Regions from separate parts of the Bradyrhizobium sp. 33ap4 genome, predicted to be linked through region 1. Evidence: predicted binding sites of a transcription regulator. Region 1 holds the regulator's gene; each other region holds the start of a gene.
What was found. The regulator PhoB, encoded in region 1, activates phosphate uptake and scavenging genes when phosphate is short. The targets are predictions, from matches to a motif close to TGTCATNNANCTGTCAT.
Positions count from the first base shown of each region.

Region 2: the regulator PhoB is predicted to act here: its motif matches at 4,044-4,060, upstream of Q2M23_RS09265 (alkaline phosphatase D family protein).
Region 3: the regulator PhoB is predicted to act here: its motif matches at 3,263-3,279, upstream of phnF (phosphonate metabolism transcriptional regulator PhnF).
Region 4: the regulator PhoB is predicted to act here: its motif matches at 4,295-4,311, upstream of Q2M23_RS39625 (esterase-like activity of phytase family protein).

Region 1 covers NZ_JAUMTJ010000023.1:94,165-102,109, reverse strand. The annotation lists gene Q2M23_RS19455 (aspartate aminotransferase family protein) at 1-211, opposite strand, end outside; gene Q2M23_RS19450 (GcrA family cell cycle regulator) at 699-1,211, shown strand; gene phoB (phosphate regulon transcriptional regulator PhoB) at 1,507-2,217, opposite strand; gene phoU (phosphate signaling complex protein PhoU) at 2,363-3,079, opposite strand; gene pstB (phosphate ABC transporter ATP-binding protein PstB) at 3,186-4,004, opposite strand; gene pstA (phosphate ABC transporter permease PstA) at 4,001-4,846, opposite strand; gene pstC (phosphate ABC transporter permease subunit PstC) at 4,851-5,840, opposite strand; gene pstS (phosphate ABC transporter substrate-binding protein PstS) at 6,069-7,079, opposite strand; gene Q2M23_RS19415 (ATP-binding protein) at 7,215-7,945, opposite strand, start outside.
Region 2 covers NZ_JAUMTJ010000009.1:67,114-75,058, reverse strand. The annotation lists gene Q2M23_RS09275 (hypothetical protein) at 1-1,087, shown strand, start outside; gene Q2M23_RS09270 (N-acetylmuramoyl-L-alanine amidase) at 1,110-2,042, opposite strand; gene Q2M23_RS09265 (alkaline phosphatase D family protein) at 2,418-3,980, opposite strand; gene Q2M23_RS09260 (TAXI family TRAP transporter solute-binding subunit) at 4,163-5,566, opposite strand; gene Q2M23_RS09255 (4a-hydroxytetrahydrobiopterin dehydratase) at 5,779-6,084, shown strand; gene Q2M23_RS09250 (YkvA family protein) at 6,176-6,553, shown strand; gene Q2M23_RS09245 (NADPH:quinone oxidoreductase family protein) at 6,909-7,889, opposite strand.
Region 3 covers NZ_JAUMTJ010000017.1:44,065-52,009, reverse strand. The annotation lists gene Q2M23_RS15100 (Na/Pi symporter) at 1-808, opposite strand, end outside; gene Q2M23_RS15095 (DUF1269 domain-containing protein) at 1,155-1,655, shown strand; gene phnF (phosphonate metabolism transcriptional regulator PhnF) at 2,509-3,234, opposite strand; gene phnG (phosphonate C-P lyase system protein PhnG) at 3,359-3,820, shown strand; gene phnH (phosphonate C-P lyase system protein PhnH) at 3,825-4,433, shown strand; gene Q2M23_RS15075 (carbon-phosphorus lyase complex subunit PhnI) at 4,437-5,540, shown strand; gene Q2M23_RS15070 (alpha-D-ribose 1-methylphosphonate 5-phosphate C-P-lyase PhnJ) at 5,537-6,421, shown strand; gene phnK (phosphonate C-P lyase system protein PhnK) at 6,414-7,211, shown strand; gene phnL (phosphonate C-P lyase system protein PhnL) at 7,220-7,918, shown strand; gene Q2M23_RS15055 (alpha-D-ribose 1-methylphosphonate 5-triphosphate diphosphatase) at 7,932-7,945, shown strand, end outside.
Region 4 covers NZ_JAUMTJ010000086.1:2,392-10,336, forward strand. The annotation lists gene Q2M23_RS39615 (mucoidy inhibitor MuiA family protein) at 1-1,510, shown strand, start outside; gene Q2M23_RS39620 (enoyl-CoA hydratase-related protein) at 1,680-2,516, shown strand; gene Q2M23_RS39625 (esterase-like activity of phytase family protein) at 2,895-4,247, opposite strand; gene Q2M23_RS39630 (heme ABC transporter ATP-binding protein) at 4,356-5,159, opposite strand; gene Q2M23_RS39635 (FecCD family ABC transporter permease) at 5,156-6,256, opposite strand; gene Q2M23_RS39640 (hemin ABC transporter substrate-binding protein) at 6,253-7,200, opposite strand; gene hemP (hemin uptake protein HemP) at 7,209-7,415, opposite strand; gene Q2M23_RS39650 (TonB-dependent hemoglobin/transferrin/lactoferrin family receptor) at 7,667-7,945, shown strand, end outside.

The DNA.
Region 1 (7,945 bases):
TCGACATGTGCCAGAGCTTGGTCGCCTGTTCCTGCAGCGCCTTGACGAGATGCGGATGCGCGTGCCCGAGCGCGTTGACCGCGACGCCCGAGGTGAAATCGAGATAGCGGTCGCCGTTGGTTGCGATCAGCCAGGCGCCCTCACCGCGCTCGAAACCGAGATCGACCCTGGCGAAGACGGGGAGCAGATGCGACGTGGCAGCGTTGGTCATGACGATCACTGACGGTTTTTAAGCCGACAATTGCCGCGCGCCTTGACGCCAGCGCAGCAACGGCCAGCTTCGGAAAACAAAACGGCCGCCTTTGCGGGCGGCACGTGGCGGGCATTCTATGCTGCGGTCGGTAAGTGTCAATCGCCACGAAGTGGCCTTCCTGCAATGCGAAACGAGCGCAATCCGGAGCATTCCGGTGCGGTGGAAAAGCCTCATCGCGATGCTTAACTGTGTGGGAACATGTGGACGCACGACCGCGGACTCTTGCGCCAGAGTCACGCCATATTGTAGCGTTTGGCCTGTCGGGTACGACATCTCGTGCGGCGGTACTGGACCCTCTAAGTAACCTTTGTGTCTCGCGTAAACGTTCGGGCGCAACACCGTGCCCGGCGAGGGCTAAGGGATTCTGGCCGCAGGGATTTTTGTCCAGATTGGCTCGCAGCGCCGCTCCAATGATTGGCCGGCGCTACGCGAAGGGAAGAATGCGATGACTGTATTGACCTGGTCCGACGATCGCGTCGAGCAGCTGAAGAAGCTCTGGGAGTCCGGCCTGTCGGCCAGCCAGATCGCGGCGGAACTTGGCAATGTGACGCGAAACGCCGTGATCGGCAAAGTGCATCGGCTCGGCCTCTCCGGCCGCGCCAAGGCACCCTCCACGGCCGCGCCGCGGCAGCGCAAGGCCCGCCCCGCCCAGCACATGATGCGGGTGGCGCGCCCGGTCTCGCGCGGCAACACCGCGCTGGCGCACGCCTTCGAGGCCGAGATGGAGCCCGATCCGATCTCCTACGACAATGTGGTGCCGATGAGCCAGCGGCTGTCGCTGCTCGAGCTCAACGAGGCCACCTGTCACTGGCCGGTCGGCGATCCCTCGAGCCCGGAATTCTTCTTCTGCGGCGGCAAAGCGCTCGGCGGCCTGCCCTATTGCGCGCATCACTCGCGCGTCGCCTACCAGCCCGCCGCCGATCGCCGCCGGCCGTCGGCGAAACCGCAGATCAAGTGAGCACTCGGGAAAACGACGGAAGACCTCAAAGACAAATCCCCGCGAAAGCGGGGATTTTTTTGTGTGACGCAGCCCGGATGGAGCCAACGGGGCGCTCGTTCGCGCGACCCGTCGGCTCCATCCGGGCTACCGCTACGTCACCGGCCTCGTCCCGGCGCAGGCCGGGACCCATAACCACGAATGGGTGTTGTTAGAAAGCCGTCTGGCCGCGTGCCGATTGCGCTGGCCGCGGCGTATGGGTCCCGGCTTTCGCCGGGACGACGCCGTGTTGCGGTTTATGAATGCCGCATGGCCGTTACGGCTGCGGCTCGGCCTTGGCAAAGCGGTCGTCGAGCGCGTAGCCGGCGCCGCGCACAGTGCGGATCGGATCCTGCTCGCGGCCCGGATTGAGCAGCTTGCGCAGGCGGCCGATATGCACGTCGACGGTGCGCTCATCGATGTAGATGTCGCGGCCCCAGACGCTGTCGAGCAATTGCTCGCGGCTGAACACGCGGCCGGGATGCTCGAGGAAGAATTCGAGCAGGCGATACTCGGTCGGCCCGAGATCGATCGGACGGCCCGAGCGCGCCACGCGGCGCTTCTCGCGGTCGAGCTCGATGTCGCCGTAGGTCAGCACGGTCGCAAGCCGCTCCGGGCTGGCGCGGCGCAACAGGCCCTTCACCCGCGCCAGCAGCTCCGGCACCGAGAACGGCTTGACGATGTAATCGTCCGCGCCGGTGGCAAGCCCGCGCACGCGCTCGCTTTCCTCGCCGCGCGCGGTCAGCATGATGATCGGAAGCTGCTTGGTCTCGGGCCGCGCCCGCAGGCGGCGGCACAGTTCGATGCCGGACAGGCCCGGCAGCATCCAGTCCAGCACCACGAGGTCGGGGACGCGCTCCTTCAGCCTTGTATCCGCATCGTCGCCGCGCCCCACCGTCTCGACATCGTAGCCTTCCGCATCGAGATTGTAGCGCAACAGCGTCGTCAGCGCTTCCTCGTCTTCGACTACCAGAATGCGTGCGCTCATCGGTTTAAGTTCTTTCTCTGTGGTGATCCGTTGCCCAGACGCAAACCGAAACGCTTACTTCCTTGAGCATAGTCCCCGCGGAAACGATTTGTCGCGAGGATCGTCCAGTTTCGCTCTTGCCGGTTCCGTGCTTGCCGATCATGCCTCAGTTGCCCGGCACCGTGGTGGCAAAAGTGGTCATGTCGCCCTTCGGGCGCTTGTCGGTGATCTGCTGGCCCTCGATCATGTAGAACACGGTCTCGGCGATATTGGTGGCGTGATCGCCGATCCGCTCGATGTTCTTGGCGCAGAACATCAGATGGATGCAGAACGAGATGTTGCGCGGATCTTCCATCATGTAGGTGAGCAGTTCGCGGAACAGCGAGGTGCAGATCGCATCGACCTCCTCGTCGCCCTTCCAGACGTTCATCGCCGCCGGCAGGTCGTGCGCGGCATAGGCGTCGAGCACCGACTTGACCTGCGACAGCACGAGGTCGGTCATGTGCTCGAGGCCGCGGATCAACTTCAGCGGCTGGAAATCGCTCTCCAGCGCCGCGACGCGCTTGCCCATGTTCTTGGCGAGGTCGCCGATCCGCTCGAGATCAGTGGCGACGCGCATCGCGCTGACGATCTCACGCAGGTCGATCGCCATCGGCTGGCGGCGCGCGATCGTCAGCACCGCGCGCTCTTCGATGTTGCGCTGCAGATTGTCGATCTCGATGTCGGCGGCGACCACGCGCTTGCCGAGCGCGACGTCGCGACGGATCAGCGCGTCGACCGACTCGGTGATCATTCGTTCGACCAGGCCGCCCATCTCGGCGACCAGGCGGGTCAACTCCTGCAGGTCGCTGTCGAATGCCTTGGCGGTATGTTCAGAAGCCATCGCTTGTCTCCCTCAACCATGATCCCGGGGATCATGGCTTCGTGTCCTGAATTTTAGCATGACCTGATCGGAAAACCGGTTTCCACTTTTCCGGATCATGCGCCGGTCAACCGAACCGGCCGGTGATGTAGTCCTGGGTGCGCCGATCGCTCGGTGAGGTGAAGATCTTGTTGGTGTCGTCGAACTCGATCAGCTCGCCGAGATACATGAAGGCGGTCTTGTCGGAGACGCGCGCCGCCTGCTGCATGTTGTGGGTGACGATCGCGATCGTGTAGTCCTCGGAGAGTTCCTGGATCAGCTCCTCGACCTTGGCGGTCGAGATCGGGTCGAGCGCCGAGCACGGCTCGTCGAACAGGATCACCTCGGGGCGCACCGCCACGGTGCGTGCGATGCACAGGCGCTGCTGCTGGCCACCGGAGAGCGACAGGCCGGAGGCGTTCAGCTTGTCCTTGACCTCGTTCCACAGCGCGCCGCCGCGCAGCGCCTTCTCGACCCGGTCGTCCATCTCGGACTTCGAGATCTTCTCATAGAGGCGGATGCCGAAGGCGATGTTCTCGTAGATCGTCATCGGGAACGGCGTCGGCTTCTGGAACACCATGCCGACCCGCGCGCGCAGCAAGTTGAGGTCGAGCTTGGGGTCGAGAATGTTGGTCTGGTCCAGCATCAGCTGGCCGACCGCGCGCTGACCCGGATACAGGTCGTACATCCGGTTGAAAATGCGCAGCAGGGTCGACTTGCCGCAGCCGGACGGGCCGATGAACGCCGTGACGCGGTTGGTGCCGAGCGCCAGGTTGATGTTCTTCAGCGCGTGGTGCTCGCCGTAATAGAAGTTGAGGTTGCGCACCGTGACTTTCGGCGGCGCTTCCGGCAGCGGAACCTGGGGAATGTGGCCTGCGGCAGTCGTGGAGACGGAAAGCTCGGTCATTTTGCGGCCCTTTCGGCACCAAGGATACGCGCGCCGATATTCAACGCGAGCACGGTGAATGTGATGAGCAGCGCGCCGCTCCACGCCAGCTCTTTCCAGTAGGCGTAGGGGCTCTGCACGAAGTTGTTGATGGTCACTGGCAGGTTGGCCATCGTCTTGGTCAGATCCAGGCTGAAGAACTGGTTCGACAGCGCGGTGAACAGCAGCGGCGCGGTCTCGCCGGCGACGCGGGCGGTCGCCAGCAGCACACCGGTGATCAGACCCGATCGCGCGGCACGATAAGCGATCCGCTTGATCACCAGCGAACGCGGCAGGCCGAGCGCGGAGGCGGCCTCGCGCAGCGGATTGGGCACCAAGAGCAGCATGTCCTCGGTGGTGCGCAGCACGACCGGGATCACGATCACCGCGAGCGCAAGGCTGCCTGCGATCGCCGAGAAGCCGCGCATCGGCACCACCACCGCACCATAGATGAACAGGCCGATGATGATCGAGGGCGCGCTGAGCAGGATGTCGTTGATGAAGCGGATCACCGAGGTCAGCTTGTCGTGCTTGCCGTATTCGGCGAGGTAGGTGCCGGCGAACAGGCCAAGCGGCGCGCCGATGCCGACGCCGATCACGGTCATGATGACCGAGCCGACGATGGCGTTGAGCAAGCCGCCTTCGGTCGAGCCGGGCGGCGGCGTGTTCTGGGTGAACAGCTGCACGCTGAGGCCGGCAAGGCCGTTATAAAGCAGCGTGATCAGGATCAGCGCCAGCCAGGTAACGCCGAACAGCGCCGCGCCGACACAGAGTGCGCGGATGACGATGTCGCTGCGGCGGCGGGATTTGTAGATCGGGTTCATGGCGTTACTTCCCCGCCTTCTTTTCAAGCCGCATCAGCATCAGCCGCGCGCCGGCGAGCACGAAGAAGGTCAGCACGAACAACAGCAGGCCGAGCAGGATCAGGCCGGACTGGTGCAGGCCGTCGCTCTCGGCGAATTCGCTGGCGATCGCCGCCGAGATCGTGGTGCCCGGCGCGAAGATCGACGACGAGATCCGGAACGAGTTGCCGATGATGAAGGTCACCGCCATGGTCTCGCCGAGGGCGCGGCCGAGCGCCAGCATGATGCCGCCGATCACGCCGACGCGGGTGTAGGGGATCACGACGCTGCGGACGACTTCCCAGGTGGTGCAGCCCATGCCGTAGGCGGCCTCTTTCAGCACCGGCGGCACGGTCTTGAACACGTCGACCGAGATCGCGGTGATGAAGGGCAGCACCATGATCGCAAGGATCAGCGCGGCGTTGAACAGGCTGAGATAGGACGGCGGGCCTGCGAACACCGCGCCCAGCACCGGGACGCCCTCGAAGATCCGGATCATGAAGGGCTGGAACGTGTTGGCCAGGAACGGGCCGAGCACGAAGAAGCCCCACATGCCGTAGATGATCGAGGGGATGCCGGCGAGCAGCTCGATCGCGATGCCGATCGGGCGGCGCAGCATTTGCGGGCAGAGCTCGGTGAGGAACACGGCGATGCCGATGCCGACCGGAATGGCAATCAGCATCGCGATGACCGAGGTGATCAGCGTGCCGTAGATCGGGCCGAGCGCGCCGAGCACCGGTGGATCGGCCGAGGGCGCCCAGCGCTGCGTCCAGAGGAAGGCGAAGCCGTATTCCTTCATCGCCGGCCAGGCGCCGACGATCAGCGACAGGATGATGCCGCCGAGGATCAACAGAACCGAAATCGCCGAGATACGGGTGATCCAATAGAAGGTGAGGTCACCGAGCTTGAAGGCGCTGAGGGCCTTGGCGCGATCGTAAGGTCCCGCGGCTTCCATCACATCGCTCTGAACAGCCATGTCTGCCACGCCAATCCCCTCTTTAGTATGCAAAAGCCACGCAAACCGCTACGCCCCGAAGCGATCTTCACTGACGCATTTGGCCGGGCGTCGTCGTTCCAGCCACGCCCCTTGAGGCGCGAACCCGGCCTCGATCGCGCGCTTGTTGCCGCGGTGATGGAGACCGGGTCTTGGTCGCTCAACCTGGGCCGCGATCGAGTCGGCACAGGCCCTGTCGCAGCGTCGGACTTAGCTCTTGATGTCCGACGACCAGGTCTTCTCGATCAGCTTGACGACCGAGTCCGGCATCGGGATGTAGTCGAGCTCTTCGGCCGCCTTGTCGCCCTTCTCGAAGGCGTACTTGAAGAACTTGAGCGCTTCCTGCGAGGCCGCCTTGTCGGTCGAGTCCTTGTGCATCAGGATGAAGGTCGCCGCGGTGATCGGCCAGGAGGCCTCGCCCGGCTGGTCGGTCAGGATCACGTAGTAGCCGGGAGCCTTGGCCCAGTCGGCATTCGAAGCGGCAGCCTGGAAGGCAGCCATGGTCGGCTGCACGGTCTTGCCGGCCTTGTTGACCAGCCCGGTGTAGGTCAGCTTGTTCTGCTTGGCGTAGGCATACTCGACATAGCCGATAGCGTTCTTGGTCTGGCTGATGTTGCCGGCAACGCCTTCGTTGCCCTTGGCGCCGACGCCGACCGGCCACTCGACCGCGGTGCCGGAACCGACCTTGGACTTCCAGTCGGCGTTCGACTTGGAGAGATAGTCGGTGAAGTTGAAGGTGGTGCCCGAACCGTCCGAACGGCGCACGACGGTGATGGCATCGCCCGGCAGGGTCAGCTTCGGATTGAGTTTGGCGATCGCCGCGTCATTCCACTTGGTGATCTTGCCGAGATAGATGTCGCCGAGCACTTCGCCCGACAGGATCAGGTCACCCGGCTTGATGCCTTCGAGGTTCACGACCGGGACGATCGCACCCATCACCATCGGCCACTGCACGAGGCCGTCCTTCTCGAGTTGCTCGTGCTTGAGCGGCGCGTCGGTGGCGCCGAAGGTCACGGTCTTGGCCTGGATCTGCTTGATGCCGGCGCCGGAGCCGATCGACTGGTAGTTCAGACCGTTGCCGGTCTCCTTCTTGTAGGCGTCAGCCCACTTCGAATAGATCGGGAACGGAAACGTCGCGCCCGCGCCGGTAATATCGGCAGCGAAGGCCGACGTCGAAGCGGCGATCACGCCGGCTGCGACGATTGCTTTGATGAAATTCATGGGTGCTCTCCATCCAGTGAGCGAAGCGCCGAATGCGCCCGATCGCGCTCACGCCGGTCCATCTAGGAGCGGTCGGTGCTGCTTTTACGAAGGTTGGATGACAGTTGGATGACAGTACTAAGCTTCTGAAAACGCTTAGCTCTGAGTTGGCAACGGGGTCTTCGGCCGGGGAAAACAGGCGGTAAAAGTGGCCCCGTTCTTCGGCACGCTCTCGATCAAAAGACGCCCGCGATGACGGTTAAGAATATGTTTCACCAACGATAATCCGAGGCCCGTTCCGCCCTGGTTGCGGCTGTCGCCGACGTCGACCCGGTAGAAGCGCTCGGTCAGCCGCGGCAGGTGCTCGGGGGCGATGCCGGGGCCGAAATCCCGTACCATGACACGGATTTCGGGGGCCCCTTCGCCCGATGCACCCGAAACGGCCTGATTCAGCGACACTATGACGCGCCCCCCGGAGGCGCCGTATTTGAGGGCATTCTCGATCAGGTTCTCGAACAGGCGGAGCAGTTCCTCGCGGTCGCCGGCGATCATGACCGGAGCCTGAGGCAGGTCGACCTCGATCTCGACCTGGCGCTCGCTGGCCAGTGCCTCGAGCCCGTCGGCGACCTGGCGGATGATCGGCACGATGTCGATCGAGGCCTCGGGCCGCACATGGGCCGACAACTCGACCCGCGACAGCGACAGCAAATCGTCGATCAGCCGCGCCATGCGGGTCGCCTGGGTGTGCATGATGCCGAGGAAGCGCTCGCGCGCCCGCGCGTCCTCGCGCGCCGGCCCCTGCAGCGTGTCGATGAAGCCGGACAAGGCGGCGAGCGGCGTGCGCAGCTCGTGGCTGGCATTGGCGACGAAGTCGGCTCGCATCTCCT
Region 2 (7,945 bases), on a different contig from region 1:
GCTCGCTCTCGGGCTGCTGCCAGCGCCGCCGTTCGGCTCGGCCGTCGTCGGTCGCTTCGTGTCGCCAGCTCTCGCTACGCCGGCCGCACTCTCGAGCGAGCAATCGGCCGCGCTTGAGACCTACGACAAAGCCCTGAAGGGCTTCGAGTCGATCCTGCGCCAGCGCCGCGCGCAGATCGATGCCAATCAGCCGCTGCCCGACTTGCCGGGTCAGGCGATCTATCTGGCCCGTGTCGAGATGATGAGCGCCTACAAGGACCTCACCGATGCGCTTCCGTCCAGGATCGGTAGGCCCAACAGATTCGGAATCCCTCCGGCCTATTTCGACGCCGACAAGGAGCCGCTGCTCGATGAGTACCGGAAGCTCTTCGACGTCATGGAGGCGCCGCCCGCCGGTGCGCAAACATCCGATACGCCATTCAAGGACGTGGTCGATCTGGCGACGGTGATCGCGCGGGCCAAGGGTCTTGACGCCGCCGACGCCGCCGTCGCGGGCCGTATCAGCCTCGGCCTCTTCTTTGCCGAGACGAACGGCAAGCAGAATGCGGGCAATGCACGATCGAACACCTATAAAGGAAGCCTGCAGACCGGCCCGTCCGAGGATCGCGACGGCCGAAGGAAATGGGCCGCCATCAAGGGGTCGATCGCGACGCTCGATCCTGCGCTGAGCCGTCGCGACGACCGGGAAGAGGCGCGGGTCGGCAACCTCGACCACAGGTTCAATCACTGGACCGCCGTGCGGGACGGCCTCATGAACGCACACGCCGAACTTTTCCCGCAGGTCGCGGCGATCCAGAAAGCGCTGCCGGACCCGATCGATCAGATGAAGGTCTTTGAGCTGATCCAGATCATTCCCACGCCGACCAGGGCAGCGCTCAAATCGGGCAACCTCGTCGGCTACAGAATTTCCGATCCCAGGATCATGCGATATCTGCGCAACAACAGCATCTTCGCGTTCGGCCGGGCCGACCGGGTAAGAACATCCGCGACCTTCCGCGAGATCCTCGATGCGATGTGGCTGTTCAACGCCAAGTTCGAGCAGGCGCTTGCCAAGTTCAAGGAGATCAAGTCGGGCAAGCCGGGCTGAGGAGGAGTCGATCGCTCGGCCGTCAGGGTGGACCGAGCAGCGCCCATCGCGGCTCGCAGAATTCCTTCACGGCGGAAGCAACGCTGCTGCTGATGAGGTTTTGGCGCTCGGGCGAGTCCATCTCGCGTTCCTCGTCCCGGTTGATGATCGAGCCCGCCTCCAGCAGGATCGCGGGCATCGCGGTCTTTCTCAGCACGATGAGTTCATCATTGCTGTAGACGCCGGTATCCTTGTTCAGCAACGGGTGCTGGTAACGACCCATGATGGCCTGGCTGTATTGCTCGGCATAATGCAGGCCCTGGGCCTTCATTTCCCCGGCGACCAGTTCGGCGAACCGGAGGCTGGTCTTGAAGTCCGGATTGTCCCGGGAGACGAACACGGAGTAGCCGCTGAAGCGGTCGCTGAAGTGGCTTTTCTTGCCCTCGAACTCCCAGTCCTCGAGCATCTTGTTGGGCACGGAGTCATGGTGGATCGACATCAGCAGATCCGCGTGCAGATTGTTGGCGGCGGCGACCCGCTTGAAGAGGCTCGGTCTCGCTTTGCCTTCGGTCAGTAGCAGCCTGGTTTCGGTAAAGCCTTCGGCCTTCAACCTCTCCTCGATCAGCCGCGCAAGGCGCAGGTTGAAGGTGAACTCGGCGACATTCCGCGCGCTGATCGCGCCTTCCGATTGCGCGGTATGTCCGACATCCAGCACGATCCGGAACGTCGCGGGATCGCATTTGGCAGCGGCCGGCTTGAGAGCCGAAAGCGGCAGGGTGACTGGCCCAAGGGCGGCCAGCCGCATGGCGCGGTGCCTGGGCGGAGCGCGGTGCCTTGCCAATTTGGCAGCCCTTGTCGCCTTCGCGCGCTTCGGCGACTTGGCATGCTTGGGTGAGCTCCTGAAGAGATCGGGCAGCCAGCCGGCATCGCTGACTTCGATCGGCAGCAGCGCGAACACTGCGATCGCGACGACCAACAAGCGGCGAGGCCGAAACCTCGCAACGCTACCACTGAGCACGCGAAAGAATTCGCAGCGCCTCATGCTCCGCCCCTCCGGGCCCCCAGCATAACGGCTCCGACATCGGTACCGGAAGATGCCGGGGAGGTCCATCCCCGGCAATCGCGTTGCCTCGCCTTGGCGGCAAGGCCGTCAAGACCAAGAGTCCGGTTCCGTCGTGGCTGTGACCGAACTAGTGTCCCGAATCCGAAGTTCGCATCATTTGCCGCACCTTCGGAGCGAACTTCGGATTCGATAAGGACACTAGCAAACTTATAATTCTAGTGTGCTTTATGAATGCGAAGTGCGTGAAAGTGGCTGCCGCGAAATCGCACGAACTTCGCATTCAGCACACTAGACCGGCTTCGGGTCGAGCGTGATCGCCCACAGCTCGGCGTCGACGCGGTCGCGCAGGCTTACCGTCATCTGCCCGCTCTTGCCGTCGATCTTGACGTGGCCGAAGAACTGCATGCCGGCCGACGGCGGCAGGTTCTGGTTGCCTTCGCCCGGCGCCTTGATGAACTTCACCTCGGGGCCGAAGGTGTTGTCGAGCTCGTTCGGACCGAACGTGCCGGCATGCAGCGGGCCGGAGACGAATTCCCAGAACGGATCGAACTCCTGGAACTGGGCCTTGTTCGGGTTGTAGTAGTGCGCGGCGGCGTAATGCACGTCGGCGGTCAGCCACACCGTGTTGACGATTCCCGCGGTCTTGATGAAACGCAGTATATCGGCGATTTCGAGCTCGCGGCCGCGCGCCGGGCCATCGCCCTGCGCAAAGGCTTCCGAGCCCTTCTTGTTGGCGGCATCGTCATAGACGATCAGCGAGAGCGGCATGTCGGAGGCGATCACCTTCCAGGTGGCGCGCGAGTTGAGCAGCGCGCGCTTCAGCCAGGCCATCTGGTCCGGGCCGATGAAATAGGCGTCGGGGCCATACTGCTCCTGCAGGTTCGGGCCGTTGGGGCCGCGATAGCTGCGCTCATCGAGCATGAAGACGTCGAGATGCGGACCGTAGCTCAGCGTGCGATAGACGCGGCCCGGCTCGACGATACTCTCGCGCATCGGATACATCTCGTGGAAGGCCTTTGCCGCGCGCGCCGCGAGCACGGTGATGTCGCGCTCCTTGTAGGCCGCCGGCAGCTGTTTCGACAGCGACCAATTGTTGGTCACCTCGTGATCGTCCCACTGCACGAAGATCGGCACCTCGGCATTGAAGGCGCGGACGTTGTTGTCGAGGAAGTTATACTTGTGGGCGGCCCGGTATTCGTCGAGCGTCTCGGCCACCTTCGCCTTCTCGGGTATAGTGACGTTCTTCCAGATCTTGCCGTCGGGAAGCTTCACCTCGGACGGGATCACGCCGTCGGCGTAGATCGTGTCGCCGGAGTGCAGAAGGAAATCCGGAGCGTGCTTCTTCATCGCGGCGAAGGTGATCATGCCGCCGTCGTCGGGATTGATGCCCCAGCCCTGGCCGGCGACATCGCCGCCCCACACGAAGGAGACGTCGCGGCGGTCGCTCGGCGCGGTGCGGAAGCGTCCGACCACCGGCTCGCCGACGATGTCGATATGGGCGAGGTCGCGGAAGCGGACGCGGTAGAAGATGTCCTGGCCGGAGGGCAGGTTCTCCAGCAGCATCTTGGCGGTGAAGTCGCTCTCGGGCAGCGCCGTGATCGGCGGCAGTGTATGGGCGTCCTTGAACGATTCAGTGGTCGCGACCTCGACCATCATCTGCGCCGGCCGGTCCGCACGCGCCCACACCACGCCGCCGTCGACGCCGACATCGCCGGACTGCACGCCATGGGTGATCACGGGACGGTCGGCGGCGCGCGACAGATAGGGCATCGCAATCACGCCGGCGCCGGCCGCAGCCGCCGTGGAGAGAAAGCGTCGGCGGGTGAGATTTCGCGAGAACCGGATCGTCATAGGGAGCCTCCTCAGGTCACAGCGACAATGCGCCGCAGGCGCGCCAAGACCTAGAAAAACTCCATGACGGAGAGATTACAGCGGCGGGAGTGCGGGACGTAAGGGAACCGCATCTGTCAGGCTCCCTCTCCCGAGTGCGGGGGGAGGCAAGGGGGATTTGCGGATAAAGATTGGCGGCGCCCCTACGCCGTGCCCGCCGCCCTGAACTGCGTCGCAGCCCGTTGCAAATTCTGCGGCATGCTGAACAACAGCGCCTTGCGGTCTGCGACGGCGTTATGAAGCTGCTCGAGCGCGATGTTGAACGCGGTCAGCGTGCCTTCCTCGATCGCGCCGTGCTCGAAGCAGTCCAGCGTGTGGCGCAGGATGTCGTCGGCCTCCGCCTGCATCTGGTCGAGTTCCTCGATCGAATCGCTGTGCCGCGCGGCTTTCAGCATCTCCAGCAGGCGTTCGCGCTGCGAGGTGTTGGTGTTGCGCTCGTCCTGCTTGAGATAGCCGGCGAACCACGCACCGGCCGAGCCCATCGCCGAGAACGCCATCAGACTCCACCAGATGTAGTCGCTGTAGCGGTCGAGGAAGGTTTTTTCCTCGCCGTCGACAAACGCGGCGGCGCCCGGATGCACCGGAATGGTGGCATCCTTGTCGGTGTCCGGCGTCTCGATCTTGGCGGCGAGCGGGAAATCGGTCTTGAGCGACTGCCGGATCGCGAACAATTGCCGCGTGAATGCCGCGACCGTCGAGTCCGACAGGCCCTTCCGCGCAACGATGTGGTGCGAGAAGCTGATCGTCTTCACCTCATCATCGGGCCGGTCAGCGGAGCCGAGCGAGCCGGCGGGGATTTCCGCGGCCTCATAGGCCGGATGGTTCTGCGCGATCGCCTCGGAGGCGTCGATCGCAAGGAAGCTGGGCTCGCCGCCGTCGCGGACCGACGCCGTGATCGCATCGATCGTGATCTTGCTGTTGGCCGGGCCGACGGCGAGATAGGCGTCGGCCTTGAGGTTCTTGATCGCTTCCGCCGCCTCATTGGCCGGGAATTGAACGATCTCGACCTTCATCGGGTCGACGCCGTATTGCGTCAGGATCAGCTTCAGCAGATTGACATTGGCCGGGGTGCGGCCGACGACGCCGATCTTGCGGCCGGCAAGCTGCGCGATCTTGGTGATCCGCGCGGATTTCCGAACCTTGCCCTTGGCGGGCGGAACCCACATCACCACGACATTCTTGCGCAGGGTCGCGACCGCCTGGGCATTCTTCGGCACCTCAAGATCGCCGCGGATGATGGCGAGATCGGCCTTGCCGTCGGCCAGCGTCTGGGCGCTGGCAGTGGCGCCCTCGGTCTGCACCGGCCTCAGCTTGACCTGGGTGTTCTGCTGGTTGTTGAAGGCCTGCGCCAGCGCCTGCACGACCTTGACGTCATCGCTGTTGGCAGGACCGACCGCGATCCGCAGCGTCACCGGACGCACGGCGAAATAATAGCCGGCCAGCAACGTGCCGATGATGGCCAGCGCGCCCGCGATCAAAACGAACATCAGCCGCCGCTTTGCCGAACGCAGCGGCTTGGGCGACATGCTGGCGGAGCCGTCTGTCATCGATCTCGCAAACAATCGTCGGGGCTCAATCTCGCAAAACTACCAACGCGCACACATCCTCTATGTGTAGCAAATTACTGAACGGACAGATGTTACAACTCCGTCATGGTTACCAGCGGCGATAGGACGCGATTTCGGCCTTAATTTGGGCGTGGATCCCATCCCGGAGGCCGGTTGTTAGGCTAAAGTCGGCGTCAAACGGGAGGGTTACCATGGTCGAACGGCTGTCAGCGGAAGCAAAGAAGGCCGCCCTTTGGGAACTGGCCGGCTGGTCGGAGATGTCCGGTCGCGAGGCGATCGCCAAGACTTTCGTGTTCAAGGACTTCAACGAGGCCTTCGGGTTCATGGCCCGCGCCGCCCTGGTCGCCGAGAAGAGCGACCATCACCCCGAGTGGAAAAACGTCTACAAGACCGTCGAGGTGGTGCTGTCGACCCACGATGTCGGCGGGGTGACCAAGCGCGATATCGACCTCGCCAAGGCCATGAACGCGATCGCAAGGCAGCTTGGGGTCAATTGACTCCGGCGCGTGGAACCTTGCGCGGGTCCGCCGATGTCCCCAGATTCGCATCGTCCGCCGCCGAACTGGCGCGGCGTCGAGGAACCTTGCGATGACATCGAGCGAACCCGGCGTGGGATTTGGGCCTGCCGATCGGCTGGCGCAGGACCCCGAAAGCGTGCGCCGCCGTTTCTGGATCAAGTTCAAGAAGGTGGTGGCGAGCCTGCCCTTCGCGGAGGACCTGCTGGCCGCCTATTACTGCGCCTTTGACCGGCAGACGCCGCGCCATGTCCAGGCGGCGCTGCTCGGGGCAATCGCCTATTTCATCCTGCCGTTCGATTTCGTGCCCGACATGCTGCCGATCCTCGGCTTCACCGATGACGCCGCAGTGCTCGCAACTGCGCTCCGCATGGTGGCAAGCCACATCACGCCGGAGCATCGCGATGCCGCCCGCGCCGCGCTGAAGCGCGGGGTGCCGGAAGAGGAGTGAGATCTGCCTTCTCCTTCCCCCTGAAAGGGGGAAGGTCGGGAAGGGGGTCAGCCACAGGCGACGCTGCAAGCCGGCAGATTTGATCCCCACCCGCTTTGCTCTCGCGAGCAAAGCGACCTCCTCTTTTCAAGGGAAGGTTATGATGCATCCCGGATTTCGCTGCGCTCCATCCGGGCTACGAAACTTTCGATCCGTCATCCTGAGGAGCGCGAAGCGCGTCTCGAAGGATGTACGGCCACCAGCGGGGCCGTCGACCCGTCGAGACGCGCGCAAGAGCGCGCTCCTCAGGGTGACGGAGACGGTAGGGAGCGCCATGGTAGTCCGTTCGGCTCCTTCCGGGCTGCGCAATCTCGGTTCAGCTTCCCGGATGCAGGATCACCTTGCCCATCGCCTTGCGGCCGGCGAGCACCTTCAGGGCTTCTGATGTCTGCGACAGCGGGAAGGTGCGGTCGACATGCGAGGAGATCTTGCCTTCCGCGGTCCACTGCACGAGCTTCTCGAGGTTCTTGCGGTTCTTGTCCGGATTCTGCCGCGCCCAGGCGCCCCAGAACACGCCGCGGATATCGCAGCCCTTCAGCAGTGCGAGGTTGAGCGGGATCTTCGGAATCTCGCCGGCGGCAAAGCCGATGACCAGGAAGCGGCCTTCCCACGCGGTCGAGCGCAACGCGGCTTCGGCATAGGCGCCGCCGACCGGATCGAACACGATGTCGGCGCCCTTGCCGTCGGTCAGCTTGCGCAGGCCCTCTTTGAGATCTTCCTTCGCATAGTTCAGCGTCAGCTCGGCGCCGTGTTGCTTGGCGAATGCCAGCTTCTCGTCCGACGAGGCGCAGGCAATCACCTTCAACCCCATCAGTTTGCCGAGCTCGCACGCAGCAAGGCCGGTGCCACCGGCGGCCCCCAGCACCGCGAGCGTCTCGCCCGGCTTCGGGCTCGCGCGATCTTCCAGCGCATGCAGCGCGGTGCCGTAGATGATGATGATGCCGGCGGCGCGGTCGTAGTCGAGATTGTCGGGAATCTTCACGATCGAATTCGCCGGCAGCGCGATCTTGTCGCGCGCGCCGTTGTGGCCGCAGGACGCGACGACACGATCGCCGACCTTCAGGTCAGTGACGCCGGCGCCGACGCTTTCGATCACGCCGGCAACTTCGGCAGCCGGCGAGAACGGGAACGGCGGCTTGATCTGGTACTTGCCCTGGATCATCAGGATGTCGAAGAAATTCAGCGCCGCCGCCTTGATCGCGATCACGGCTTCGCCGGTAGCCGCCACCGGATCGGGCACATCAGCCAGCACGAGATCGTCAGGTTGACAGTATTGCGAGCAGAGGATGGCTTTCATGGACACACCTGAGTTTCGGACGCAGAAAGAGCTGCAAGATCTTGGACTACAAGCTT
Region 3 (7,945 bases), on a different contig from region 1:
CGGGGAAGAGCACCAGCGCAATAGCCGCCGCAATCAGCTTGAACAGGATGTACGCCAAGGCCAATCGCTTGGCGGTGCTGCTCGCGCCGATTGCCGCCATGGCGGAACTGGTCGCCGTTCCGATGTTCTGCCCAATGATCAGTGCGCATGCCTGGTCTAGGCCGATGGCTCCAGCATAGTGTGCCGAGAGCGTCACCGCGATAGCCGCGGTCGACGATTGCATCACGGCGGTCATCACCAGTCCGACGACGGCCAGCGCCAGCACCCCGTACAAGCCGGCCCACCAGGTGGCGCCGAGAACGGCCGGCAAGTCCGCCGGGTGCAACCGTTCGGCTAGTCCTCCCATGCCCTGCTGCAGGGTCGTCAGCGCGAACAGCACCAGCGCGAACCCCGCAAGGGCTGCTCCCGCTGCGGATACACGGCCACCGCCCAACAGCTTGATCAATGCGCCGACGAAAATCATCGGGAGCGCCGCGGCCGTGAGGGAGACGCGAACGCCGATCAGCGCAACGAGCCAGCCGGTTCCCGTGGTTCCGACGTTCGCACCGAACACCAGGGCCAGCCCTTGTGGAAAGGTCAGCACGCCCGCGCTTACCAGACCGATGGTGGTCATCGTCGTGGCGCTGGACGATTGCACGATCAAGGTCACGATGGCGCCCCACAGCGCACCGGATAGCGGGGTCGCTGCTGCCTTGCTCAGGACTGTCCGCAATTTGGATCCGGCGAGTCCCTTGAGGCCGGCGGTCATGACGCTCATGCCAAGCAGGAACAAACCAACTCCACCGAGGACCGAGATCGCCGTCGACATGCGTGCTCTCTTCGCAGTGCACCGACAATTGAACCAATCAACCTAAAGCAGCGGCGCCCTGAAGTCAGCACGGGATGAGGATTTGTCATCCGGCCGATCCCGCGACGGCTTTTTGGTCGCACGGGTCGAACTCAGAAGGGCGCGGCACACAGGCTTGCGGCGAGTCCTTGTTCGAGACACATGCGACAATGTCGCTTACTCAATTGCACCGAGCGCTAAAAACATCTCGGGATTGTGAAGCTGCGTGCATGATTGCGCGGCAAGAGACTTTCGGGTCTGTGCTAAGTTTCGGCCGTGCATCACGCGCGGAATAGGGGCAGCACTTCGAGCCATCAGGGAGTGTTCAATGTCAGATCTCGTTGCGATCGTGTACCCATCCGAAGTCAAAGCAGAGGAAGTTCGGCAAAAAATACTCAAGCTTCAGAGCGAGTACCTGATCACGATCAGCGATGCCGTGATCGCAGTCAAAACCGGGGACGCTGTAAAGCTCAATCAGCTCGTGAACACCACCATGACCGGCGCCGCCAGTGGCAGCTTCTGGGGACTGCTCTTGGGGATGGTATTCCTGAATCCCCTTCTCGGCGTGGCGCTCGGAGCCGGCGCAGGCGCTTTGAGCGGTGCGCTGACCGATTTCGGGATCAGAGACCAGTTCATGAAGGATCTCGCGTCGAAGGTGAAATCGGGAGATGCCGTTCTGTTCCTGCTGATCAAGTCCATGACCTCAGACAAGGTTCTCAATGCGATCAAGGATGCGGGAGGGATCGTCCTGACGACCTCGCTCGATGAAAAGAAGGAGCAGCACCTTCGCGACGCGCTCGCAGCCGCAACTCAGGCCAAGGCTGCCTAGTCGCCGATCTTGTGGCGGCCTAATACGCTGCGGACTTGCGTGGGGATCAGTGCGCAACAGCATCGGTCCTTGGGCGGATCGCCAGCGATGAGGTTGGCTGCGGCGTTCGGCTCCGCGGTCGCTTCCCTTCCGCGCAACCAGGAGCCGGGAGAAAATCATGCGCAAATTGTTTCTATGGGGCCTAGCACTTGGGATTGCTTCGGTGGCGATCACGGCGACCAGCGGTCGTTCGCAGGCCGGCCTCATTGCGCCGCTGGGTCTGCGCCAGGCCGCCGACGAGCTTCGTCTCGCGGAAACTGTCCAATTCACCTGGAGGGGCCACCGCTACTGTTGGTACAGCAGGGGATGGCGCGGCGGCGGTTGGTATCGGTGTGGTTTTGGTTCAAGGCGCGGCATGGGTTGGGGTGGTCCGGCGGGATGGCACGGATGGCGACGGCCAGGCCACCGCCCGGTCACTCGGCCTCCGAGACCTGGGCGGCCAGGAATCGAGCGTCCGCAACCACTCCCGCAACCGCTTCCCGGCAGGAGCTGATGGCTGCTTTGTCTATCGTTCGCCGGCCGCGACGTGGCCGCACGCCAGTCGGAGCCCCGCCATGTCCTTGAAGGAGCCGCAAACACGCGCGGGCCAAGTGCGCGATACCGTGCTGGTCGATCTCGCGCTGGAGAGCAGTGGATCGTACCGCGCTTTTACCTGGGGGGGTGCTCGATCGGCTCATGGATGAGCCGTGGTTGCGCAGCGAGGCAATATCGGGCACCTGACGACGACCAACGTTCATACTGGCCGTGGGCGTGTGTAACAAGACATCGGGCCTTGCAGGGCTCGACCGTTTAGTTCGGATTACAAAGGGGATTGTCAGCCGTTCTCGACCAGAAACTCCACGCGCTCGGCGGCGAAGCGCGAGCGCTTGGTCACCAACGGCTGGTCCAGTATGTCGACGTCGGTGGCGTCGACCACCAGCACCGGCCGTCCCAGCGGCAGGTCGAGTCGCGCGGCGTCGGTCGCATCGACGATCGCCGCGGTGATCCGGGTCGAGGCGCGGTGGTAGTCCTTGACGCCGTAATGCCCGAGCAGCTTCGTCATCGAGCGGACGTTGGCGAACACGCTGCCGGCATCGGGAAACCGCTCGGCCGACAGCCAGGTGGTGGAGACGCAGATCGGCGTCCGGTCGGCGAGCCGCACCGCTTCGATCCGGATCAGCGGCGCACCGATCTTCAGGCCGAGCTCGCGCGCAAGCTCGCGATTGGCGGTGTCGCTGCTCGCATCGATCAGCTGGCCGCGCGGCTCGTGACCGCCGGCGCCGACGATCTCGGAGAACCGCGTGCGTGAGCGCAAGGGATAGGCGAGGCGCTGGGCTTCGACATAGGTGCCGCTGCCGCGCTCCGCGCGCACCAGGCCGCGCTCGGCCAATGCGGCGAGTGCCCGCCGCACGGTGTGCCGGTTGACCCGGTACGTCTCGGCGATCTCCATCTCGCCGGGCAGCTTTTCGCCGGCGGCGAAGCGGCCGTCAGCGATGCCGCGCTCGATGCCGTCGGCGACCTGCCGCCACAAGGCGACGCCGGAACTTTCCTGCATGCTCATGGCGCGGTGATACCAGAAATCTTTGGTTTGTCACGAAACAGTCATGGCGCTCCGCTATCAAGTTGTCTAGTATCATAGACAACTTGATGCAAGGTTGCCCAAAGGTTTGCCCATGAGTTCGACCATGAGTTCGACCGGACCAAACAGCAAACAGGCCCAGCGCAAGGCCGCGATGACGGTGCTGGCGCACGCCGCCGCTACGGACATCGCAGGCAGGCTGGCCGCGATCGCGGTGCCCGCGCATGAGAACCTGCGCGAGCCGGAAAACGGCCTTGTGATGCTGCGCGGGCGGATCGGCGGCGACGGTGCGCCATTCAATCTCGGCGAGGCGACGGTGTCGCGCGCGGCGGTGCGGCTTGCGACCGGCGAGGTCGGCTTCGGCTACACGCTCGGCCGCGACGCGCGGAAGGCGCAGATGATCGCGCTGTGCGACGCCATGGTGCAGTCGGCGGAGTTGTCCGGCGAGGTGGAGGCCAAGGTGATCGCGCCGCTGCGCGTCGCCATGAACGCCGAACGCGGCCGCAAGGCAGCGGAAACCGCGGCGACGCGGGTCGATTTCTACACGATGGTGCGCGGTGAGGGATGATGCAATGACGACGATTGCCGAAATGCCCGCGGGCTTTGCCGACAAGGTGCTGTCGGCGCAGTCGGCTTTCCGTTCCGTGATGGATGCGATGGCGCGCCCGGGCAGCGTGCAGCGCGTCGCCGCGAGCGTCGGAACGCCCGCCGGCATGATGCGCGGCTCGGCCGCGATCGCGCTGACGCTGTTCGATCACGACACGCCGATCTGGCTTGACGCTGCGATGTCGGCGACGCCGGACGTCGCCCGCTGGCTGAAGTTTCACGCCAGCGCGCCGGTGGTGGCCGATTCCTCGATCGCGAGCTTCGCTTTGATCGGCGATGCCGCGAGCCTGCCGGCGCTCGATCGCTTCGCATTCGGCAGCAGCGAATATCCTGACCGGTCGACCACGCTGATCCTGCAGGTCGACAGCCTGTCGCAGGGGCCGGCCTTCGAGCTGAAAGGGCCCGGTATCGACGGGAGCGCCGTGCTGCAGGCGATGCTCAAGCCGCGCGACCTGTTCCAGCGGCTTGCGATCAACGAAGCCCTGTTCCCGCGCGGCATCGATGTCGTGCTGGTCCATGACGATGCCATTGTGGCGATCCCGCGCACCACGCGGCTGATCGCAAGCGGAGTGTGAGCGATGTATGTAGCCGTCAAGGGAGGCGAGCGCGCCATCGAGAACGCCCATCGTCTGCTCGCGCATGAGCGGCGCGGCGACCGCGAGGTGCCCGAGGTGACGCTGGCACAGATTTCCGAGCAACTCGCGCTCGGCGTCGATCGCGTGATGACCGAAGGTTCGCTCTACGACCGCGAGCTCGCGGCGCTCGCGATCAAGCAGGCGCGCGGCGACATGATCGAGGCGATCTTCCTGGTCCGCGCCTTCCGTGCCACGCTGCCGCGCTTTGGCGCCACCGAGCCGGTCAACACCGGCGAGATGCAGGTGCGGCGGCGGATCTCCTCGACCTTCAAGGACGTTCCGGGCGGCCAGATCCTGGGGCCGACCTTCGACTACACCCATCGCCTGCTCGATCCGCAGCTCGCTGAAGGCTTTGTGCCGGAGCAGCCGGCGACCGCGGAGGCCTCGCAGGCCGCCACGCCGCGGGTGACCGACATTCTCGGCCGTGACGGTCTGATCGAATCCTCGCCGCAGGCAGATAGCAACACGCCGGTCGGCGACCTCACGCGCGAGCCGCTGAGCTTTCCGGCCGACCGCGATTTGCGGCTGCAGAATCTGGCGCGCGGCGATGAGGGCTTCCTGCTCGCGCTCGGCTACTCGACGCAGCGCGGCTACGGCCGCAATCACCCCTTCGCCGGCGAGATCCGCTTCGGCGAGGTCGAGGTCGAGTTCTTCGCCGAGGACGCGGGCTTTGCCGTGCCGCTGGGCTCGATCGAATTGACCGAGTGCCAGATGGTCAACCAGTTCAAGGGCTCGACGACCGAGGCGCCGTGCTTCACCCGCGGCTATGGCCTCGCCTTCGGGCAGAGCGAGCGCAAGACCATGTCGATGGCGCTGGTCGATCGCGCGCTGCGTGCGCGCGAGCTCGGCGAGGAGGCGGCGGCGCCGGCGCAGGACGAGGAGTTCGTGATGTCGCACTCCGACAATGTCCAGTCGACCGGCTTTGTCGAGCATCTCAAGCTGCCGCACTATGTCGACTTCCAGTCCGAGCTCGGCCTGTTGCGCAAGCTGCGGCAGGAGTTCGCGGAAGCCAACGAGGCCGTGGAAATGCAGGAGGCCGCGGAATGAACGCGCCGACGTACAATTTCGCCTATCTCGACGAGCAGACCAAGCGGATGATCCGCCGCGCGATCCTCAAGGCGATCGCGATCCCCGGCTATCAGGTGCCGTTTGCGAGCCGCGAGATGCCGATGCCCTATGGCTGGGGCACCGGCGGCGTGCAGGTGACCGCCGCGATCCTCGGTCCCGACGACGTGCTGAAGGTGATCGACCAGGGCTCGGACGACACCACCAACGCGATCTCGATCCGCAAATTCTTCGGCAAGACCGCGGGTGTCGCGACCACGACCTCGACCACGGACGCGACCGTGATCCAGACCCGGCACCGCATTCCCGAGGCGTCGCTGCATGCCGGACAGGTGCTGGTCTATCAGGTGCCGATCCCCGAGCCGCTGCGCTTCCTCGAGCCGCGCGAGACCGAGACGCGGCGCATGCACGCGCTCGCCGAATACGGGCTGATGCACGTCAAGCTCTACGAGGACATCGCGCGCTTCGGCCATATCGCGACCGCCTACGCCTATCCGGTGAAGGTGAACGCACGCTACGTAATGGACCCGTCGCCGACGCCGAAATTCGACAATCCGAAGATGGACAATTGCGCGGCGCTGCAACTGTTCGGCGCCGGCCGCGAGAAGCGCATCTACGCGATCCCGCCCTACACCACCGTGGTGTCGCTGGACTTCGAGGATCACCCGTTCACGCGCTACCGCTTCAACGCGCCCTGCGCGCTGTGCGGCGCCGACAATTCCTATCTCGACGAGATCATCACCGACGACAAGGGCGCGCGGATGTTCGTCTGCTCCGACACGGACTTCTGCGAGCAGCGCCAGGCCGCCGGCCATCACGGCACCGAGAGCGCAGCGCCGCACAAGGAGAAGGCGCATGTCTGAGCTCTCGAGCCTCGACAACGACGAGCCGTTGCTGGTGGCCGAGGGGCTTGCCAAGAATTACGGCCGGCTTGCCGCCTGCCGCGACGTCTCGTTCGCGCTCTATCCCGGCGAGGTGCTGGCGATCGTCGGCGAGTCCGGCTCGGGCAAGTCGACGCTGCTGCAGCTGCTCTCGGCGCAGCTCGCGCCGAGCGCGGGCCGGGTGTGCTACCGGATGCGCGACGGCGTGCTGCGCGATCTCGCTGAACTCGGCGAGGCCGAGCGGCGCTTCCTGTTCCGCACCGACTGGGGCTTCGTGCACCAGGACCCGGCGCAGGGGCTGCGCATGGGCGTCTCGGCCGGCGCCAATGTCGGCGAGCGGCTGATGGCGGTCGGCTGGAATCATTACGGCCGCATCCGCGACACCGCGTCGACCTGGCTGGAGCGGGTCGAGATCGATACCGGCCGCATCGACGACGCGCCGAAGACCTATTCCGGCGGCATGCGGCAGCGGCTGCAGATCGCCCGCAACCTCGTCACCGAGCCGCGGCTGGTGTTCATGGACGAGCCGACCGGCGGCCTCGACGTCTCGGTGCAGGCGCGTTTGCTCGACCTGATGCGCAACCTCGTCAGCGAGCTCGGGCTCGCCGCGATCGTCGTGACCCACGATCTCGCCGTGGCGCGGTTGCTTTCGCATCGCGTGATGGTGATGAAGGGCGGCCGCGTCATCGAGACCGGCCTCACCGACCAGGTGCTCGACGATCCGCGTGAGCCCTATACGCAGCTGCTCGTTTCCTCGATTCTTCCGCCATGAGCGTGCCAATGACCGCGATGATCGAACTTGCCAACGCCGAGAAGACCTTCACCATGCATCTGCAGGGCGGCGTCGAACTGCCCGTGGTGCGCGGCGTCTCGTTCCACGCCGATCCGGGTGAGTGCGTGGTGCTGTCGGGCCCGTCGGGCGCCGGCAAATCCTCCATCCTGAAGATGATCTTCGGCAACTATCGCTGCGACAGCGGCCGGATCGGCATCCGCCATCACGGCATGGTTGTCGACCTTGCCACCGCCGAGCCGCGCCAGGTGCTGAGCATCCGCCGCTCGACCATCGGCTATGTCAGCCAGTTCCTGCGCGCCGTGCCGCGGGTGGCGACGATCGACGTCGTCGCCGAGCCTTTGATCGTCAACGGCGTGGCGCGCGAGGAGGCCCGCGCGCGCGCCGGCCAGCTGCTGCGCCGGCTCAACATTCCGGAGCGGCTGTGGACCTTGCCGCCCTCGACCTTCTCCGGCGGCGAGCAGCAGCGCGTCAACATCGCGCGCGGCTTCATCTCGGACCTGCCGATCCTGCTGCTGGACGAGCCGACCGCTTCGCTCGATGCGGCGAATCGCGCCGTGGTGGTCGAGCTGATCGCGGAGAAGAAAACCAAGGGCGTCGCGATGGTCGCCATTGTCCATGACGACGAAATCCGTCATCTGATTGCCGACCGCATCGTCGATGTGACCTCGTTCGCGGCTGCTGCCTGAAGGACCGTTTGAAATGACCGCCAAGCA
Region 4 (7,945 bases), on a different contig from region 1:
GCCTGCCGGCGACAACACCCTCATCGCCAGGGATTTCCCGATCGGGCTCGATCCGTCCTCGCTGCGGGTCGAAGGCGAGGGCGGAGCGAAGCTCACGATAGGCGCGATCGACACCAAGCTGCCGGGGCCGCTGCTGCCGCAAAATCTCTCCGAGATCGACAAGCGCATCGAGGCGCTGAACGATCAGCGCGCCGATTTGCAGGGACTGATCAGCGCGGCCGAGGCGCGGCGCAAATTTGCTGAGCGGTTTGCCGAGGCGTCACCCGCGGGCCTCGGCGAAAAGGGCGAGGCGCGTCCGCTCAGCGAGTGGCGCGCGGCGTTCTCGGCGGTGGCCGACGAGGTCGCAACCGCCGACAGCGCGATCCGTGACGCCGAGCGCAAGATCCGCGTGATCGACCGCGATCTTGCGCAGCTCGCAGCCGATCGCACCAGCAAGCCGCCGAGCAAGGTCGAGGTGCGGATCGATGTCGCCTCGCAGGCGGCGACCAAGGCGACCTTGCGGGTCACCTATGCGGTTCCCAACGCGCGCTGGACGCCGCTCTATGACGCGCGGCTCGACACCGGCGCCAAAGACCGCAAGCCCGCGATCGAACTGGTGCGCCGCGCCGAGATCACCCAGTCGACCGGCGAGGACTGGTCGAACGTGGCGCTCGTCGTCTCCACCGTGCGGGTCGCGCGCGGCGGCAATGCGCCCGACCTCCGCTCGCTGATCGTGCAATATCCGCAGCCGCCGCGACCGCTGGCGAAGCTTTCGGGAGAGGCCAGCATGCGGTCGCGCGAGGCGCTGGCACCCGCGCCGGCCGCCGACGCGGTTCAGCAATTCCGCTTTGGTGGGGGACGCATGGACGAACTGGAAGCCACCGCCGAGGTCGGCGCCTTCCAGGCCACCTTCAAGATTCCCGGCCGCGTCAGCGTTGCCGCCAATGAGGGCGCGAAGAGCCTGCGCATCTCGACGGCGACCATCACCCCCGATCTCGCGGTTCGCGCCGTTCCGGTGATCGACCCGACCGCGTTCCTGGAAGCGAGCTTCGTGCAGGCCGACGATGCGCCGTTGCTGCCGGGGCAAATCTCGATCTACCGCGACGGTATCTTTGTCGGCCGCAGCCGGATGGCCACCGCCGCCAAGGACGAGACCGTGCGGCTCGGCTTCGGCGCCGACGACAAGGTCAAGATCGAACGCACGGTGGTGAAGCGCAACGAGGGCTCCGCCGGCCTGATCGTGACCACGTCGAAGACCGACGAGCGCGCCTTCAAGACCACGGTGCGCAACGGCCACGACTTCCCGATCAAGGTCGCGGTCCAGGATCAGCTCCCGGTCAGCGAGAACGACGATATCGTGGTGGAGATGCTGCCGTCGTCGACGCCTGCCACGACCACCAATCTGCGCGACAAGCGCGGCGTGCTGGAATGGGCGTTCGAGGCCAAGGCCGGTGATATCAGGGACATCAATTTCGCCTGGCGGATGCGCTGGCCCAAGGACAAGGGCGTCGTGATGGTGCCGGCGGGCTAGAGCCCGTGCCGGGGCTCTAGCGTTGTTGCTTTACGCGTTTTCTTCACACGAACCGGAACCCACTTCGCTTGAAAACGCTTTGAGGACCTGCGTCATCTGCCGATGACAACCCTCCCGATCTCGGGCATCACTTTGCCAAAGGCAACAAAGCCTGAGATCGGGAGGATCCATGAGCTACCAGCACATCATCGTCGATGATCCGCGTCCGCGCGTCCGCCGCATCACGCTGAACCGCCCCGAGAAGCGCAACGCGCTGAACAATCGCCTGCGCGGCGAGATCTTCGAGGTGCTGGAGCAGGCCGACCGCGATCCCGAAATTTCGATCTCGATCCTGCGCGGCGCCGGACCCTGCTTCTCGGCGGGCTACGATCTCTCCGCCGACAATCGCGTCGACCAGCCCTATCACTCGGCATCCGGGCCCGGCCAATGGTCGCGCCATGTCGTCGAGGGCTGGTTCTCGATCTGGGATCTCGCAAAGCCCGTGATCGCGCAGGTGCACGGCTATTGCCTCGCCGGCGGCACCGAGCTCGCGACCGCCTGCGACGTGGTCTACGTCGCCGACGACGCCCAGATCGGCTATCCGCCGGTGCGGCTGATGAGCCCGCCCGACATGCAGTATCACCCGTGGCTGGTCGGCATGCGCCGTGCCATGGAATTGATGCTGACGGGCGACGCGATGTCCGGCCGCGAGGCCGCCGAATGGGGCTATGCGACCCGGTCGTTTCCGCTCGCCGAGCTGGAGACGAAGACGCTGGATTTCGCCGAGCGCGCGGCCAAGGTGCCGATCGAGCTGCAGCAGCTCAACAAGCGTAGCGTCCACCGCGCGATGGAAATCATGGGCGCCCGCGCCGCGATGCGTGCCGGCACCGAGATCCAGGCGCTGGCCTTCACGACCGAGGCCAGCAAGGCCTACATGGCGGGCTTCCGCCGCGACGGCGGCAGCGTGAAGGCCCAGCTCGACCAGCGCGACACGACGTTCGGAGATTACCGGACGAAGAAGGAGTGAGGATCACGCAAGCCGCGCGCTGAGCTGTATCGCCGTCACCCTGAGGAGGCCGCAAAGCGGCCGTCTCGAAGGGCGGCGGCCCGGCTGTCTCCGCGTCGGCTGCATCGGGGCCGTGCATCCTTCGAGGCTCGCCCAGCGGCGCGATTGCGCCGCTGGCTCGCACTCCAGCGACAAAGGCGAAGCCTTTGCGCGGGGATGACGGAATGGCCGTCGTGCCGGGATGAGCATCACGCTATCCGCATATTCGTTGTCATGCCCCGCCTTGAGCGGGGCATCCAGTACGCCGCGGCTTGTCCGTTGAGCTCGGGCGCGCCTCTGGAATACTGGGTCGCCCGGTCGAGCCGGGCGACGACACTGTTGTGCGTGGCGAGCGCCGCCTCACTTCGCCTTCAGGAAGTCGCCGACCTCGAGCAGTACGAACTCGTCGTCATCGGCCTTGTTCGGGTCGCGGCTCGAGGAGAACGGCAGGTTGTTGTCGTTGCCGACGATGATGTGGGTCTCGTCGACCCGGTCGACGTTCTCGATGGTGAAGAACGGGAAGGTGTAGACGCCGTCGTTGAGCGGCTTGCGCGCCTTTTTGTTCGGATCGCGGATCTTCATCAGCTCGATATAGGCGATCTTGCGCACCGGCTTGCCGACATTGGCATCGGACAGCTCGATCTTGTAGACGCGCTTGAACTTGGCGAGATCAGGAAAACAGTTCTCGCCGCGCTGGCCTTGCGGGCAGGCCTTGTCGGCGGTGCCTTCGCCATTGTCGCGCTCGATCACGAGGCCCTGGGCCGGATCGATCATGTTGAAGTCGCCGATCGCATTGCCGTTCTGCTCGAACAAGTACTGCCAGTAGCGTCCGGTGAACTTCTCCGCCGCGACGTCGAATTCCAGGATGCGTGGGGCCTCCTTGCCGTCGACCTTCTCCCAATCCTTCATGTCGGCATCCCACAGCGGCCCCTCGAGCAGGCCGTAAAGGAACTTGCCGTCCTTGGAGGAAGCAAAACCTTCATAGCCCTTGGAGCGGCGCAGGTTGACGTTGGTGTAGCTGGCGCCGGGCGCGCCGGGCGACTGCACCGCCCAGTGATCCGGCGAGCGCACCGGCTTGCCGTCGGCGACGGTCTCGAACACGGCGAGGATCTTGCCGGTCTTGTCGGCCTTGAGGATGTAGGGCCCGAATTCATCGCCGATCCAGAAAATGTCGTTGATGATCTGGAAGCCTTCGGTGTCGAAATCGGCACCGGTCAAATAGCGCTTGGCGGTGTCCTCGTGGACGATGCGGAACGGCACCTTCCTGTCGGGATCGTGCAGGAACACGGTCTCCTGACGCTCGATCGTGCCGCTCGCCCAGTCGATCTTGTGCCGGTTCAGGTACAGCATCGAGTCCGCCGAGTTGTAGCGCGAGCCCATGCCGTTGTCGGTGATCACCCAGAACGAGCCGTCGGGCATCACCTTGATGCCGGAATGGCCCTGCAGCGGCTGGCCTTTGAACGGCAGCGACACGCCGGTCGGCCGCTCGTACGATTTGCCCATCACGGTGCCGATGGCGTCGACGCGCTTGCCGGTGGTGTATTTGCCCGAGGTCTTCAGATCATCAGGGGCGTCGGCGGGCGCGTCGATGAAGCTCTCCGCCGGCATCACGGCGTGTCCCGCCAGCGTCGCCGGGAATTCGCCCTCACCCTGCGCGAATGCCGATGTGGCGAGCAGGATCGAGGCGACGGAGCAGAGCAGGGACAGGCGCATGGTTGATCTCCCAAAGGATAAACGATGCGGTGTTCTCCGAGCCGCCTGTTACAGCCGGCTGACAGTTTTGTGAACCGCGGATGTTGCGGCGGGATAAGGCTTGCGGCGTTACGTCGCCTTGCCCGCCGGCTGCATCGTCTGCGGCAGCAGGAACGGCACGCCACCTCCGGTATAGGCGATCGCAGCGTCGATCTCGAAGATCTCGCGCAGCGTCTCGGCCTTCATCGCCGCCGTACGGTCGCCGTCGACGGCAAGCCGGCCGCGGTGCAGCAGCAGGATGCGGTCGGCGAACCGCATCGCGAGGTTGAGGTCGTGCAGGATCGCGATCACCGCGGTGCCGCGGGCAGCGCGCCGCCGGGCCGTTTCGACCAGGTCGATCTGGTGCCGCAGATCGAGGCTCGAGGTCGGCTCGTCCAGCAGCAACAGTCCCGGTCCATGCAGCGCTTCGCCGCAGGCGAGCTGCACCAGCACGCGGGCGAGATGCGCCCGCTGCTGCTCGCCGCCGGACAGCGTCGGCAATTGCCTGAAACGGAAACGCGCGAGCCCGACCTCGTCGAGCGCCGCCTCGACCAGCGCGCGCGCCACCGCGCGCGGGCTTTCGCCGGCGCCCACGCTGACGATTTCCTCGACGGTGAACGGGAAGGTGACGTTGACGTGCTGCGACAGCATCGCGCGGTGCTGCGCCAGCGCGCGCGGGCCGTAAACCTGCAGGTCGCGCTGCCTGAGCCTGATCGCTCCGCGCGACGGGCGCAGGTCGCCCGACAGCATCCGCAGCAGGGTCGATTTGCCGGCGCCGTTGGGACCGACGATCGCGACCATCTCGCCGGCATCGATCTGCAGCGACACCGCATCGACCAGCGTCGCGCCGCCGACCGTCATCGATACCGACTGTGCTTCGAGCAGGGCCGTCATAGCGACACCAGCCCGCGCTGCCGCAGCAGCATGGCGAGGAAGAACGGCGCGCCGATCGCTGCCGTCAGGATGCCGATCGGCATTTCCGCGGGTGCCACGATGGTGCGCGCCACGGTGTCGGCGCCGACCAGGAGGATGGCACCGAGCAGCGCGGAGGCCGGCAGCAGCAGCCGATGCGCCGGCCCGATCACCAGCCGCAACAGATGCGGCACCACGATGCCGATGAAGCCGACCACGCCGCAGACCGAGACCGCGACCCCGGTCATCGCCGACACCAGCACGATCGAGATCCGCTTCAGCCGTTCGACGTCGACGCCGCTGTGGAACGCCACCGCCTCGCCGAGCACCAGCACGTCGAGCCCGCGCGCGATCGAGAGGCAGGCGGCCAGCGCGACCGCCAGCACCGGCGCCAGCGCCGTGAGCTTGCTCCAGGTCGCGCCGCTGAGCGAGCCGAGCAGCCAGAAGGTGATGTCGCGAAGCTGGCGGTCGTCGGCGACGAACACCAGAAGGCCGATGCCGGCATTGGCGATCGCGGCGATCGCGAGCCCGGCCAGCAGGAAGATCGCAATCGATGTCCGGCCGCCGCGGCTGGCGATGCCGTAAAGCACGACGGTCGTGATCAGCGAGCCGGCAAAGGCCGCGATCGGCAGCAGCTGGTGTTGCAGGAAGCGCAGGCTTTCGCCGAGATGGCTGTCGGTGAACACGATCGCGGCCGCCGCGGCAAACGCGCCGCCGGAGGAGACGCCGACCAGCGCGGGGTCGGCAAGGGGATTGCGGAACAGGCCCTGCATGATCGAGCCTGATACGGCAAGGAGGCCGCCGACCATCGCCGCCGCCGCGATCCGCGGGATGCGGATCGACCACACCACGAGCTGGTCGCGTGCGAGCAGCGGGTTGGCGACACGATCAGCCCAAAGCCCAAGCGCCGCCGGAAGCCGAGCCATTGGAATGCCGGCAGCCCCGACCGTCAGGGCGACGAGGGCGGTGCCTGCGAGCGCCGCAAGCAGGCAGAGCAGGGTGAGTGTCGCGGCCGGCCGCAGCGACATGCCGGCGCGCCGTCGTTTCGCACGCCGGCGGCGTTCGGCCAGCACGCTCATTGCCGGCAATTCGCGGTCAGCGCTGCCGGCTTGAAGTAGTCGGCCTCCGGCGCCAGCGCCGGATAAAGCTTGACCGAGAGGTCGCGTGCCGCGGCCGCGGTGCGCGGTCCGAAGCCGAGCAGATAAAGGCCTTCCATCGAGATGAAGGCCTTGTTGGCCGCGACCGGCGTCAGCGCGAAGGCCGGATGCGCGAACACGGCATCCGACGTCAGCGAGTCCTTGCCGCGATCGATCGACAGCACGACATCCGGTTTCGCCGCCACGATGGCCTCGTCATTGACCGGCTTGTAGCCGTCGTAACCATCGATGGCGTTGACGCCGCCGGCAAGCCGGATGATCTCGTCCGCCGCGGTCTTGTGGCCCGCCGCCATCGCCCGGCCGTTCAACAGCGACATCACGAACATCACGCGCACCGGCTTCGTTACCTTGGCACGCAGCGCGCGCAGTTGCGCGAGATCGCTCTCCACCGCCGTGGTCAGGCAGGCGGCGCGCGGATCGGCGCCCATGGCGTGGCCCACCAGTCTGATCTTCTCGACCAGCCCGGCCTCCGAGAACGTCTCCGGCACCAGCACCAGCGGCACCTTGGCCGCCTCGAGCACGTCCATGGTCTCCTTCGGCCCGGAGCCCTGCACTGCGAGCACCAGCGACGGGTGCAGGCCAAGCACGCCCTCCGGCGACAGCTGGCGCATGTAGCCGACGTCGGGCTTCTCGCGCAGCGCAGCCGGCGGGTAGAGGCTGGTCGCATCGACGCCGGCGATGCGGTCCTCGAAGCCGAGGGCATAGAGAATCTCGGTGATCGCGCCGCCGATCGAGACGATCCGCGACGGATTGTCGATCACGACGTCGCGGTCGCGTGCGTCATGCACGGTGATGCCCTCGGCCGTCACGGCTTCGATCGGCAGCAGAGAGAAGGCGAGCAAAGCGAGCGTGCGACAAATTGTCATCGGGGCCGTCACTTGGTCAGGATCAGCTTGTTCTGCGAGGTCAGCCGCAACCGGTAATGCTCTTCGCCGTGCATGATGATGATCTCGCGCTCCGCAGCGAACAGGTCGCGGCTGTCGAGACGATTACCGCGCATGATCAGCGTTTTGGCCGCGCCGGATGCAGGCTCGGTCTGCTTTCCGGCTGCGTCGATATTGTCTTCGGAAGCTGCGGACATATTGTGGTGCTGCGCCTGCGAAAATTTTCAAATGGTGTTTGCTTGTATAAGCGGACGAAGGCGCATTCCAACGGCGGCACTTTACAATCGATATAAACAGCGCTGCCGCATTCTTGACCGTTTTGTTGCCGGCTCGTAACCAATCCTCACGCGATGCAGGCGGGTGACTTGCATCGCGATGTAGCCAGCAAGCCGCTCGTCGGAGCGCACGCCAGCCAAACCAGAAAAGCGATGATCAGGCTGGGGCTAGAATGGCTGATGGAGCTAGGGTTTCGCGCGCCCTGATTTTGGGCGCGTCGGTGTTTTCATTTGCGGCAGCACTGCCGGAACGCGGCTTCGCGCAGACCGCCGATCCGTCGGCTGCGCATCCTTCTACCGAGCGGCTGAAGCAGGCCAAGCGGAAGCCGAAGCCGGCGGCCGAAGCTCAGGCGGCGTCGGCGGCGATGAATGCGCGCGCGCAGATCGGCGCGGTGCCGGTGCAATCGCTCGACACCATCACGGCGGTGGCCTCCAAGACCGAGGAGCGCGCG